One region of the Paraburkholderia sp. GW821-FHT02A12 genome, then DNA from elsewhere that is predicted to be linked to it. Evidence: riboswitches for the same ligand, from Rfam matches in the RefSeq annotation. Region 1 holds a riboswitch; the other holds the start of a gene.
The links. A riboswitch is a leader RNA that binds a small molecule or an ion and turns the genes downstream of it on or off. The one in region 1 is predicted to bind cobalamin.
Positions count from the first base shown of each region.

Region 1 (5,163 bases):
GCGCATCGGCGGCTCGATCCAGGCGTGTGTGCAGATCGTCGATCTCCGCAGCTTGATGCAGGCCGAGATGGCGGTCGGGCAACTCGATTTCGTCGTTGCCGGCGATGTAGCCGCACCAGCGCATACCGGGCGGCAGCGATTCTTCGAGCATCCGCGCGTGCCTTGAAGAACCGACGCGATTGGCGAGCACGCCGTAAAACGGCAGTTGCGGCCTGAATTGCGCGAGACCGAAGGCCACCGCGCCGAAGGTCTGCGCCATCGCCTTCGCTGAAATCACAGCCAGTACCGGCACGCCGAATACGGTTGCCAGATCGGCGCTGCTCGGCGTGCCGTCGAACAGGCCCATTACGCCTTCGATCAGGATCAGATCGGCTTCGGCCGCCGCTTGCGCGAGCAGATTGCGGCATGCCGCTTCGCCCACCATCCAGAGATCGAGCGACAGGACCGGCGCGCCGCTGGCTTGCGCCAGTATCATCGGGTCGAGAAAGTCGGGACCGGTCTTGAACACGCGCACACGCCGCCCCAGCCGCCGATGGTAGCGCGCCAGACCCGCGGTGATCGTGGTCTTGCCTTGACCCGAAGCCGGCGCGCTAATGAACAGGGCGGGGCACGCCCCGAAGGAAGTCCCCTTGGGGGGCGCGGACATCGCTTAGAACTCCACGCCGCGCTGCGCTTTCACGCCTTGCTCGCGATACGGATGCTTGACGATGCGCATTTCGGTGACGAGGTCGGCGGCTTCGATCAACGCGTCCGGCGCGTGACGGCCGGTCACCACCACGTGCAGCATTTCCGCACGCGCGTTCAGGACGGACAGCACTTCGTCGAGCGGCAGGTATTCGTACTTCAGCACCGTATTCAATTCGTCGAGGATCACCATCTGGTAGTCGCCGCTCTCGATCATGCGGCGCGCTTCGTCCCAGCCTTTGCGCGCGGTGGCGATGTCGGCGTCGCGGTTTTGCGTGTTCCACGTATAGCCGTCGCCCATCGTGACGAAATCGCAATTGGCGATTGCGCCGAGGAAGTCGCGCTCCGAGGTATGCAGCGCGCCTTTGATGAACTGCACGACGCCCAGACGCATGCCGTGTCCGAGCACCCGCACGGCCATGCCGAACGCGGCTGTGGTCTTGCCTTTGCCGGTGCCGGTGTTGACGATCAGCAGACCTTTTTCGACGGTGGCGGCGGCCTGCTTTTTCTCGTGGCCTTCGCGCCGGCGCTCGGTCATGCGCTGATGCGATTCGGGATCGGTCTTCATGGAAGGTCCTGTTCGTTGGAGTCGTGGTGGGTGGGGTCGATGCCGGCGTGAGCGGTCGAAGCGATCGCTACGGTGACGCCGTCGAGTATGGTTTTGCGCACGATGAGGTGCGCCCCGGCTGCAGCGGATTTCGAACCTGCGGCCAGCAACGCGCAGGGTTCGCAGACGCCGTCCACGCCGAGATGTTCGCGTGTCGCCGCCGAAGGTTCAGTCTCCGCCACGGGCAAGGCGGCAATCTGCTCGCGGCTGAACAGTTTCAACGGTAGCGCGTGCCGTGCGCAGAATTCGAGCAGACCCGCTTCGTGGGCCTTGACGTCGATGCTGGCAACTGCGCTGATTTCATCGTGTGTATGAGTGCCGAGCGCCGCGCGCACGGCTGCCTCGATCTGTTCAGCCGAGCTATGCAAGCGGCAACCGATGCCGACCGTCAGCGTTTTCATCGCGCCCCTGCTGCGTTGGCATTCGCCGCGGCCCGCGCGAGCGCCAGCGACGCCACCCCGCCGATCACCACGATCGCCGGCGAGCCAAGACCGGCGCGCGCGACTGCGTCGGCCAGGCCGCCAAGTGGCGCGAGCGCATGTCTTTGTTCAGGACGTGTCGCGGATTCGATCGCGGCACAGGGCGTATCGGCGCTCATGCCTGCCGCGAGCAACGTGCCGGCGATATCGTTGAGCCGCCGCATGCCCATGTAGATCACCAGCGTCATCCGCGTCGCGACGAGCGCCGCCCAATCCGGCTCGCCGCTGCCGGCGCCGTGTCCGGTGACGAACACCACGCCCTGCGCGTAATCGCGATGCGTGACCGGAATGCCGATCGCCGCAGGCGCCGCGATGCCCGCCGTGATGCCGTTGACGACTTCCACCTCGATGCCCGCCGCATGCAGCGCCTGCTGCTCTTCGCCGCCGCGGCCGAATACGAACGGATCGCCGCCCTTCAATCGCGCGACACTGCGCCCGGCCTGCACATGTTCGAGCATCTGCGCGACGATGTCGGCCTGCGGCGTCGACGGATGCCCGCCACGTTTGCCGACATGAACGACCAGCGCGTCGGCGCGCGCGAATTGCAGCACTTCGGGATTCACCAGATCATCGACCAGTACCACGTCGGCCTGCGCCAATGCGCGCGTCGCCTTGAGCGTCATCAGTTCGACGTCGCCGGGGCCGGCGCCGATCAGCCACGCGCGGCTCATCGCGGCGTGCATGGCGCGCCCCATGTCGTGACAAGTGGAAACAGGCGAGCCATGCAGACGGCCCAGGCGGAAATAGAGCTCATGCGGTGCGACAGATTACGCACAACGGCAACGCCGCTCGCCGCAATTTCATCGAAATCGCAAGCGGGCGTTCGTATTACGTCGTGCTTCAGCGCCTTCACATCCGTCCCTCGCGGATTCAGGCGGCCGGCGGCGTGACATTCGCCGCCTCCGCGTCTGGCCGGTATCCGGGCTGGCGGCCTCATGCGCTTTGCCTTCCCGTCCTGAATCGTCAGACAGTGGCATCGAAAACGCATGCGCGGCGCGACAGGATTGAACCCAGCGCCGCAGGTCGCTTACCGTTGCGGGGACAGCACAGGTTGAGCGCAATCGAGCGCGGCCTGTTTCCCGTTTAACTGCACATGCGAACGCATGTGCGGGCACCAAACGCGCGCATACGATAGCACACGGCGGGCCGCGCCGGCGCGCGCGGCAAGACCCCGGCGCGGCCCGCGCTTCCTGTCGCGCTTCCTTGACGGCGCGGGGCCGCGGGCCTACACTCGCACGCACTTTGGTGCTCGTGTGCGCGCTCGTGCGCATGCAGTTAAACGGGAAACAGGGCGCCCGCCTGCTATGGACCGGGTCAACCTGTGCTGCCCCCGCAACGGTAAGCGAAAAGCGGCGCCTGGATGAGTTCTCCAGCGCCGCGGAGCCGGCTTCGATGTCCACGCGCAAGGCCGCGTCGGCATATGACCACTGGGCGAGAAATCACTCGCGCGGGAAGGTGAAGCGGCGCTTTCGCCAGCCCGGATACCGGCCAGAATATGACGGATGAACGCCGCGGGGATGCGGCGGCTCGTTCATGACCTCGTTCTCTGTTGCCGCGGCAACGCCGCTTTTCGTCCCCGCTGTCGTATCTGTGTTCCGTTTTCGTGTTTGCCTGCCTGGCGCTGGTTTGTCCTGGGCTCGAGCGCATTCGGACCCGAACCCGACCCGAACGGACCCGGACCGCCGGCGTGTGAACGCGCAACTTCTTCGGATGGACCCAACGATGCAAACTCAAATGCGCAGGATTCCCGTCACCATCGTGACGGGCTTTCTCGGCAGCGGCAAGACCACGCTGCTGCGGCATATTCTTCAGCATGCGGGCGGCAAGCGCATTGCGGTGATCGTCAACGAGTTCGGCGAACTCGGCATCGACGGTGAAATCCTCAAGGGTTGCGGGATCGGTTGCGATGAGAACGGCGTCGAAACCGAGGGGCAACTGTATGAACTCGCGAACGGCTGCCTGTGCTGCACAGTGCAGGAAGAGTTTTTCCCGGTGATGGAAAAGCTCGTCGAGCGCCGCGAGCAGATCGATCACGTGCTGATCGAAACCTCCGGTCTTGCACTGCCTAAGCCGCTGGTGCAGGCCTTCAACTGGCCGCAGATCAAGAGCAGCTTCACCGTCGACGCGGTGGTGACGGTGGTGGACGGCCCCGCCGCGGCGAGCGGCCAGTTCGCCGACAACCCGCTCGCTGTCGACGCGCAGCGCAAGGCCGATCCGAATCTCGATCACGAATCGCCGCTGCACGAGCTGTTCGAGGATCAGCTGTCGGCGGCCGATCTGGTGATTCTGAACAAAACGGATTTGCTCGACGATGAACAGCAAACCGCTGTCGAGACCGCGATCCGTGAAGAGATTCCGCCGCAAGTGAAGATCGTGCGCGCACAGATGGGCCAGCTCGATCTGCACGCGTTGCTCGGCCTCGAAGCCGCCTCCGAAGAAACGATCCACTTGCGCCACGACCACCACGGTTCGGCCGACGACGCCGATCACCATCACGACGAATTCGATTCCGTCGTGGTGCACGCGAGCGCGCCGTCGCGTGAAGCGGTGATCGCCGCGCTGCAAGGGCTGGTCGAAACGCATACGATTTACCGCGTCAAAGGTTTTGCGGCGTTGCCGGGTGCATTGATGCGGCTCGTGATTCAAGGCGTGGGGCGCCGTTTCGACAGCTACTTCGATCGTCGCTGGCAAACTGGCGAAATCGGCGAAATCGGCGAGGGCCGGCAGAGCCGCTTCGTGCTGATCGGCGAGGACCTGGATCAGGCTACGCTGCAACGCGCGTTCGATGCTGCACTGGGCGCTGCATTGCGCGTTGTGTCGAGCGCCGAACCGCAACAGGCGTAATCGATCATGCATCTGCTGCGCACTACGCCGGGCGGTTTTGTCGACGATACGCAGGGCGTGATCCGTATCGATCAGCAGCCCGCCGATATCGTGGTGCTCAGCTCCGCCGATACGACGCTGTCGCTGCTCGCCAGCGTGTTTCCTCGTTTGGGTGCCGATTTCCCAAGCGTGCGGCTCGCGAATGTCACTTATTTGCGGCAACCGGCGTCGGTCGATTTCTATGTCGAGGACGTGCTGCAGCATGCGCGCGTCGTGGTCGTGGATCACCTCGGCGGCGAGGCGTACTGGCCTTATGGGATCGAGCAGGTGGTCGCGCTCGCCGGGCGCAGGAAGCAGACACTGGCGATGTTCTCCGGCGATTTGCAGGAAGATCCGAATCTGCTTGCGCGCAGCACGGCGGATGCCGAACTGTGCCATCAGCTATGGCGTTATCTGCGCGAAGGCGGCGCGCAGAATGCCGAGGCGTTCCTGCGCTGCATTGCGTATCGCGCAATCGGCTGGGGGCATGAACCCGCACCGCCGCGCGCGTTGCCTGCCGCAACGCTCTAC
Region 1 is NZ_JBWKWA010000002.1:1,942,129-1,947,291, forward strand. It holds gene AC07WT_RS30115 (cobyrinic acid a,c-diamide synthase CobB) at 1-646, opposite strand, end outside; gene cobO (cob(I)yrinic acid a,c-diamide adenosyltransferase) at 650-1,252, opposite strand; gene AC07WT_RS30125 (cobalamin biosynthesis protein) at 1,249-1,692, opposite strand; gene cobA (uroporphyrinogen-III C-methyltransferase) at 1,689-2,441, opposite strand; cobalamin riboswitch at 2,664-2,904, opposite strand; cobalamin riboswitch at 2,997-3,277, shown strand; gene cobW (cobalamin biosynthesis protein CobW) at 3,493-4,614, shown strand; gene cobN (cobaltochelatase subunit CobN) at 4,621-5,163, shown strand, end outside.

Region 2 (5,163 bases), 320 kb from region 1:
CGGCCAGATCGGCGAGATGCTCGCTCATCATCTTGCGCGGCACCGGATTGATCGCCGGTTCGCCGATCGGCAACGTCAAACCCGCGCGCGTCACGGTGCCGACGCCCGGTCCCGCATGAAAACTCACGCCCGGTTCGGCGCGCAGGCGCACGCGGGCGAACACGATCGCGCCGTGCGTCACGTCGGGATCGTCGCCCGCATCCTTGACGGTGCCGGCTTCGGCGCCGTCGGCGGTCAGACGGCAGAACACCAGCGGCATCGGCACAAGCTGGCCCTTGGGCAACACGATTTCCGCGGCCTCGCTGACGATGCCCGTGAGCAGCAGACGCGCCGCCGCGAGCGACGTCGCGGTGGCACAACAGCCGGTCGTGTAGCCGCTGCGCAGCCGCGCGGGTTGTTCGGGTGTTTCGTCGCGCATTACGGTTGCCGATGCTTGTGGCGCGCGGCATCGCCGGCGGGCCTGGTCACGTCGAGCAGCGTGATCGGCAATGCCTGACGCCAGGTGTCGAAGCCGCCGAGCGGTTGCGCGTCGGCGAGCGCAATGCGCGTGAGCGTGCCGCCATGCTGGGCGCGCCACGCCATCAGCGCCGCCTCGCCTTGCAAGGTCACGGCATTGGCAACCAGCCGGCCGCCCTCACGCAGGCGCGCCCAGCAGGCATCCAGCACGCCCGGCACCGTCACGCCGCCGCCGATGAACACCGCATCCGGCGCCGGCAGTCCGTCCAGCGCTTCAGGCGCGCGGCCCGCCACGAGTTGCAGACCCGGCACGCCCAACGCATCGCGATTGTGTTCGATGAAACGCTGGCGCTCCGCATGCCGCTCGATCGCGATCGCGCGGCACGCCGGATGCACGCGCATCCATTCGATGCCGATCGAACCGCTGCCCGCGCCGACATCCCACAGCAATTCGCCGGGCGTGGGCGCGAGGCGCGCCAGCGTGATCGCGCGCACGTCGCGTTTGGTCAACTGGCCGTCGTGGCGAAACGCGTCGTCGGGTAAGCCGCAGGTCAGCGGCAAACGCGGCGCGCCTTCCGTGGCGCGGCATTCGAGCGCGATCAGATTCAGCGCCGCCACGTCGCCCGCCGGCCATTGATCGGCACGGCCGTCGATCCGGCGTTCCAACTCGCCGCCCAGGTGTTCCAGCACGATCATCCGGGTCGCGCCGAAGCCGCGCGCGTTCAGCAAGCCGGCGAGCGCCGCGGGCGTGCCGCCGTCCGCGCTCAGCACGAACGCACGCGCGCCGTCGTGCAGATGGGCGTTCAGCGTCGCCAGCGGCCGGCCCACCAACGAGACCGTCGCGACGTCCTGCAAGGGCCAGCCGAGCCGCGCCGCGGCCAGCGACAGCGACGACGGCGCCGGCAACACTCGCAACTCGCCGGCCGGCAGCTGCCGCGCCAGCGTCGCGCCGACGCCGAACAGCATCGGGTCGCCGCTCGCCAGCACGCACACGGGGGTGGCGCGCTCCGCCAGCAAAGGCGCGAGATCGAACGGACGCGGCCACGCGGCGCGGCGCGCGCCAAGTCGCGCGGGCAGCATCGCCAGATGGCGCTCGCCGCCGTACACCACCGACGCTTCCAGCAAAGCGCGCCGCGCGGGCCGCCCCAAGCCGGCGAAGCCGTCATCGCCTATGCCCACCACGGTCAGCCACGCCGACATGCATCCATCCTCATTCCGTATCTTCAAATAATGCGCTGTGCCACGCCGATCAAAGCGTCCAGCCTCGTTGCGCGGTTCGAAAAAAGGCATAATACAGCCGCCGGTGCCCTTCGGGGCCGAAGAGGGAACACAGTGCCACTGTGGCTGCCCCCGCAACTGTATGCAGCGAGTCCGCCTGCGCTCCGCGCCACTGGTTCGACCGGGAAGGCAGCGGCGGACCGTGACCTGCCAGCCAGGAGACCTGCCGGCGAGATTGTTCGTGCCAGCCTGCATCGGGCGGGGTGTACCGATGCCGCAGCCACGCCCGCTTTGGGCGGGTTGCCCGGGCCGTCGCGCGACGCTAAACCCGGTGTCCGTCTTGAATCACGCTGCGCCCTCCGCTGCTTTATCTACCGCTGCCGTTGCGCCGCGGCCTTCGGCTTGTCCGGGGCTGTTGCGCATCGTCGCCGCACGCGACGGCGGGATTTGCCGGATCAAATTGCCCGGCGGCGCATTGAGCGCCGCGCAGGCTGCCGCGATCGCCGAGGCGAGCGAGCGGCACGCCGCCAGCGTGATTGAAGTGACCAACCGGGCGAATCTGCAAGTGCGCGGCGTGCGGGCCGGGCACGAAGCGGCTTTGATCGAGGCTCTGGTGGCAGCCGGTCTCGGGCCGGCTCCGGCGAGCAGCGGCATGGATGCGGCGGCAGTATTGTCAGCATGCGCCGCTGACGATATCCGCAACGTGATGGTCAGCCCCGCTGCGGGCCGCGATTCGTCCGCGCTGTACGACACCACGTCGCTGACCGCCGGGCTTCTCGCGCTGCTGCAAAGCGAAGCGCGTTTTGCGGCGCTGTCGCCGAAATTCGCGTTGCTGCTGGACGGCGGCGAGCGCCTTGCGAGGCTCGACCATCCGCATGACGTCTGGCTCGCGGCGACGTCGGCGAGCGACGGTGTGCGGTTCGTCTTTGGCCTGGCGGGATGTCCGCCTACGGCGGCCAATGCGGCGGCCGCGCACGCGGCCGTGCACGCGGCTGGCGACGGCTCGTTCGGCGCGTCGCCAGACCCGGTCGCGACCGGCACACGCGCCCTCGCCGCCGTCTTGCCTTCGGAAGTCGTTCAGCTGGTCCGCGCGCTTCTGCACACGTTCCTCGATCTGGCCGCCGCCGGCGCCACGCGCATGCGCCATCTGCTCGCCACGCATTCCGCCGACGCGGTATTGCAGCGTGCCCAAACGTATGCCGATTTCCCGCTGTCGCGCGACGCGTCGCTCGCCGACTGGCATCGCGGCGCGCCCGCCGATGCCGCGTCGCGGCTCGGCGCGCACGCTCAACGCGTGGCGGGAATGTGGCACGTGGGCGGCCAGCCGCCGCTCGGACGCCTCGACGCCGCGACGCTGCGCGGCCTCGCCGCGCTAGCGCGCCAGCACAGCAACGGCACGCTGCGCATGACGCCCTGGCAAAGCGTGCTGCTGCCCGATATCGCCTCGAAGGCCGTGCCGGCCGTGCTTGCCGAACTGGAAGCATTAGGCCTTGCCTGCGATCGCGCGCAGCCCATCGCACGTTTGATCGCTTGCGCCGGCTCGACCGGCTGCGTAAAAAGTCCCGCCGACACCAAAGCCGACGCGCTGCGGCTAGCCGCCCGCCTGCCCGACGGCGTCGACGTCCATCTGAGCGGCTGCCCGCGCTCGTGCGCGGCCGCGCATTGCGCGCCGTACACGTTGCTGGCCGTGGCGCCCGGCACCTACGACCTGTATCGACGCGACGCCTCGCCGGACTTCGGCCGCTGCGTCGCGCACCAACTGACGATCGAGCAGGCCGCCGACATGCTCGAACAATTGGCCCGGAGCCCTTTAGATGCTTGATTACATTCGCGACGGTCAGGAGATCTATCGCCAATCTTTCGCGACGATTCGTGCCGAGGCCGATCTGTCGCGGATCCCCGCCGACCTCGAGAAACTCGCGGTGCGCGTGATCCACGCCTGCGGGATGGTCGACGTGATCGACGATCTGGCTTTCTCCGCGGGTGCAGGCACCGCGGGCCGCACGGCGCTGGCGCAAGGCGCGCCGATTCTGTGCGACGCAGGCATGGTCGCGCAAGGCATCACGCGGGCGCGCCTGCCCGCGAACAACGAAGTGATCTGCACGCTGACGCACAGGGACCTGCCGTCGCTGGCGCGCGAACTCGGCAACACGCGATCGGCCGCCGCGCTCGAACTGTGGCGTCCGCATCTGGCCGGCAGCGTCGTCGTGATCGGCAATGCGCCGACTGCCCTGTTTCATCTGCTTGACATGCTCGACGCCGGCGCGCCGAAGCCCGCGCTCATCCTCGGCTTTCCGGTCGGCTTCGTCGGCGCGGCGGAGTCGAAAGCCATGCTTGCCGAAGACAGCCGCGGCGTGCCCTACGTGATGGTCCACGGACGACGCGGCGGCAGCGCGATGGCCGCCGCCGCCGTCAATGCGCTGGCTACGGAGGTCGAGTAAATGAGCGTGCAAGGACGTTTGTTCGGACTCGGGGTCGGCCCCGGCGACCCGGAATTGATCACGCTGAAAGCGCTGCGTCTGCTGAAGGCCGCGCCGGTGGTTGCGTACTTCGTCGCGAAGGGCAAAAAAGGCAACGCGTTCAGCATCATCGAAGCGCATTTGCACGACGCGCAACAGCATCTGCCGCTCGTCTATCCGGTCACGACCGAAGCGCTCGAACCGCCGCTGTCGTATGAAGCGATCATCGCCGACTTCTACGACACCGCCGCCGAAGTCGTCGCTGCCCATCTCGACGCAGGCCGCGACGTCGCGGTGATCTGCGAAGGCGATCCCTTTTTCTACGGCTCGTACATGTATCTGCACGACCGGCTCGCCGCGCGCTTCGAAGCCGAAGTGGTGCCGGGCGTGTGCTCGATGCTCGGCGGCGCAGCCGTGCTCGGCTCGCCGCTCGTGTATCGCAATCAAAGTCTGTCGGTGCTCTCCGGCGTGTTGCCCGAAGACGAATTGCGCCGCCGTCTCGCCGATGCCGACGCCGCCGTCGTGATGAAACTCGGCCGCAATTTCGACAAGGTGCGGCGCGTGCTGGGCGAACTCGGTCTCGCGGATCGCGCGCTCTACGTCGAACGCGCGACGATGGGCAACCAGCGCATCGTGCCGCTCGCGGAAGTCGATCCGATGGCGTCGCCGTATTTTTCGCTGCTCGTGGTGCCGGGGGAAAAATGGCAAGGATGACGCCGCCCGCGATCGTGATTCTCGGCACGGGCGCGCTGGCGACCGCGCGGCGCGTGCAGGCGCTGTATGCCGGCGCGCAGGTGCACGCGTTGCAAGGGCGTGTCGAAGCCGACGTCTCATATGCCGAACTCGGCGCGCATCTGCGCGAACTGTATGCGCGCGGCGCGCCGATCGTCGCGCTGTGCGCGGCCGGCATCGTGATCCGTTGCGTCGCGCCGCTGCTGTCGAACAAGGGCGTCGAGCCGCCGGTGCTGGCCGTCGCCGAAGACGGCAGCGCGGTCGTGCCGTTGCTCGGCGGACTCGCGGGCGTCAATGT
Region 2 is NZ_JBWKWA010000002.1:2,264,027-2,269,189, forward strand. It holds gene AC07WT_RS31615 (cobalt-precorrin-5B (C(1))-methyltransferase) at 1-418, opposite strand, end outside; gene cbiE (precorrin-6y C5,15-methyltransferase (decarboxylating) subunit CbiE) at 418-1,656, opposite strand; cobalamin riboswitch at 1,741-1,919, shown strand; gene AC07WT_RS31625 (ferredoxin-like domain-containing protein) at 2,006-3,496, shown strand; gene AC07WT_RS31630 (precorrin-8X methylmutase) at 3,489-4,115, shown strand; gene AC07WT_RS31635 (precorrin-2 C(20)-methyltransferase) at 4,116-4,847, shown strand; gene cobJ (precorrin-3B C(17)-methyltransferase) at 4,844-5,163, shown strand, end outside.
Region 2: another riboswitch for cobalamin. It lies ahead of AC07WT_RS31625 (ferredoxin-like domain-containing protein); the one in region 1 lies ahead of cobA (uroporphyrinogen-III C-methyltransferase).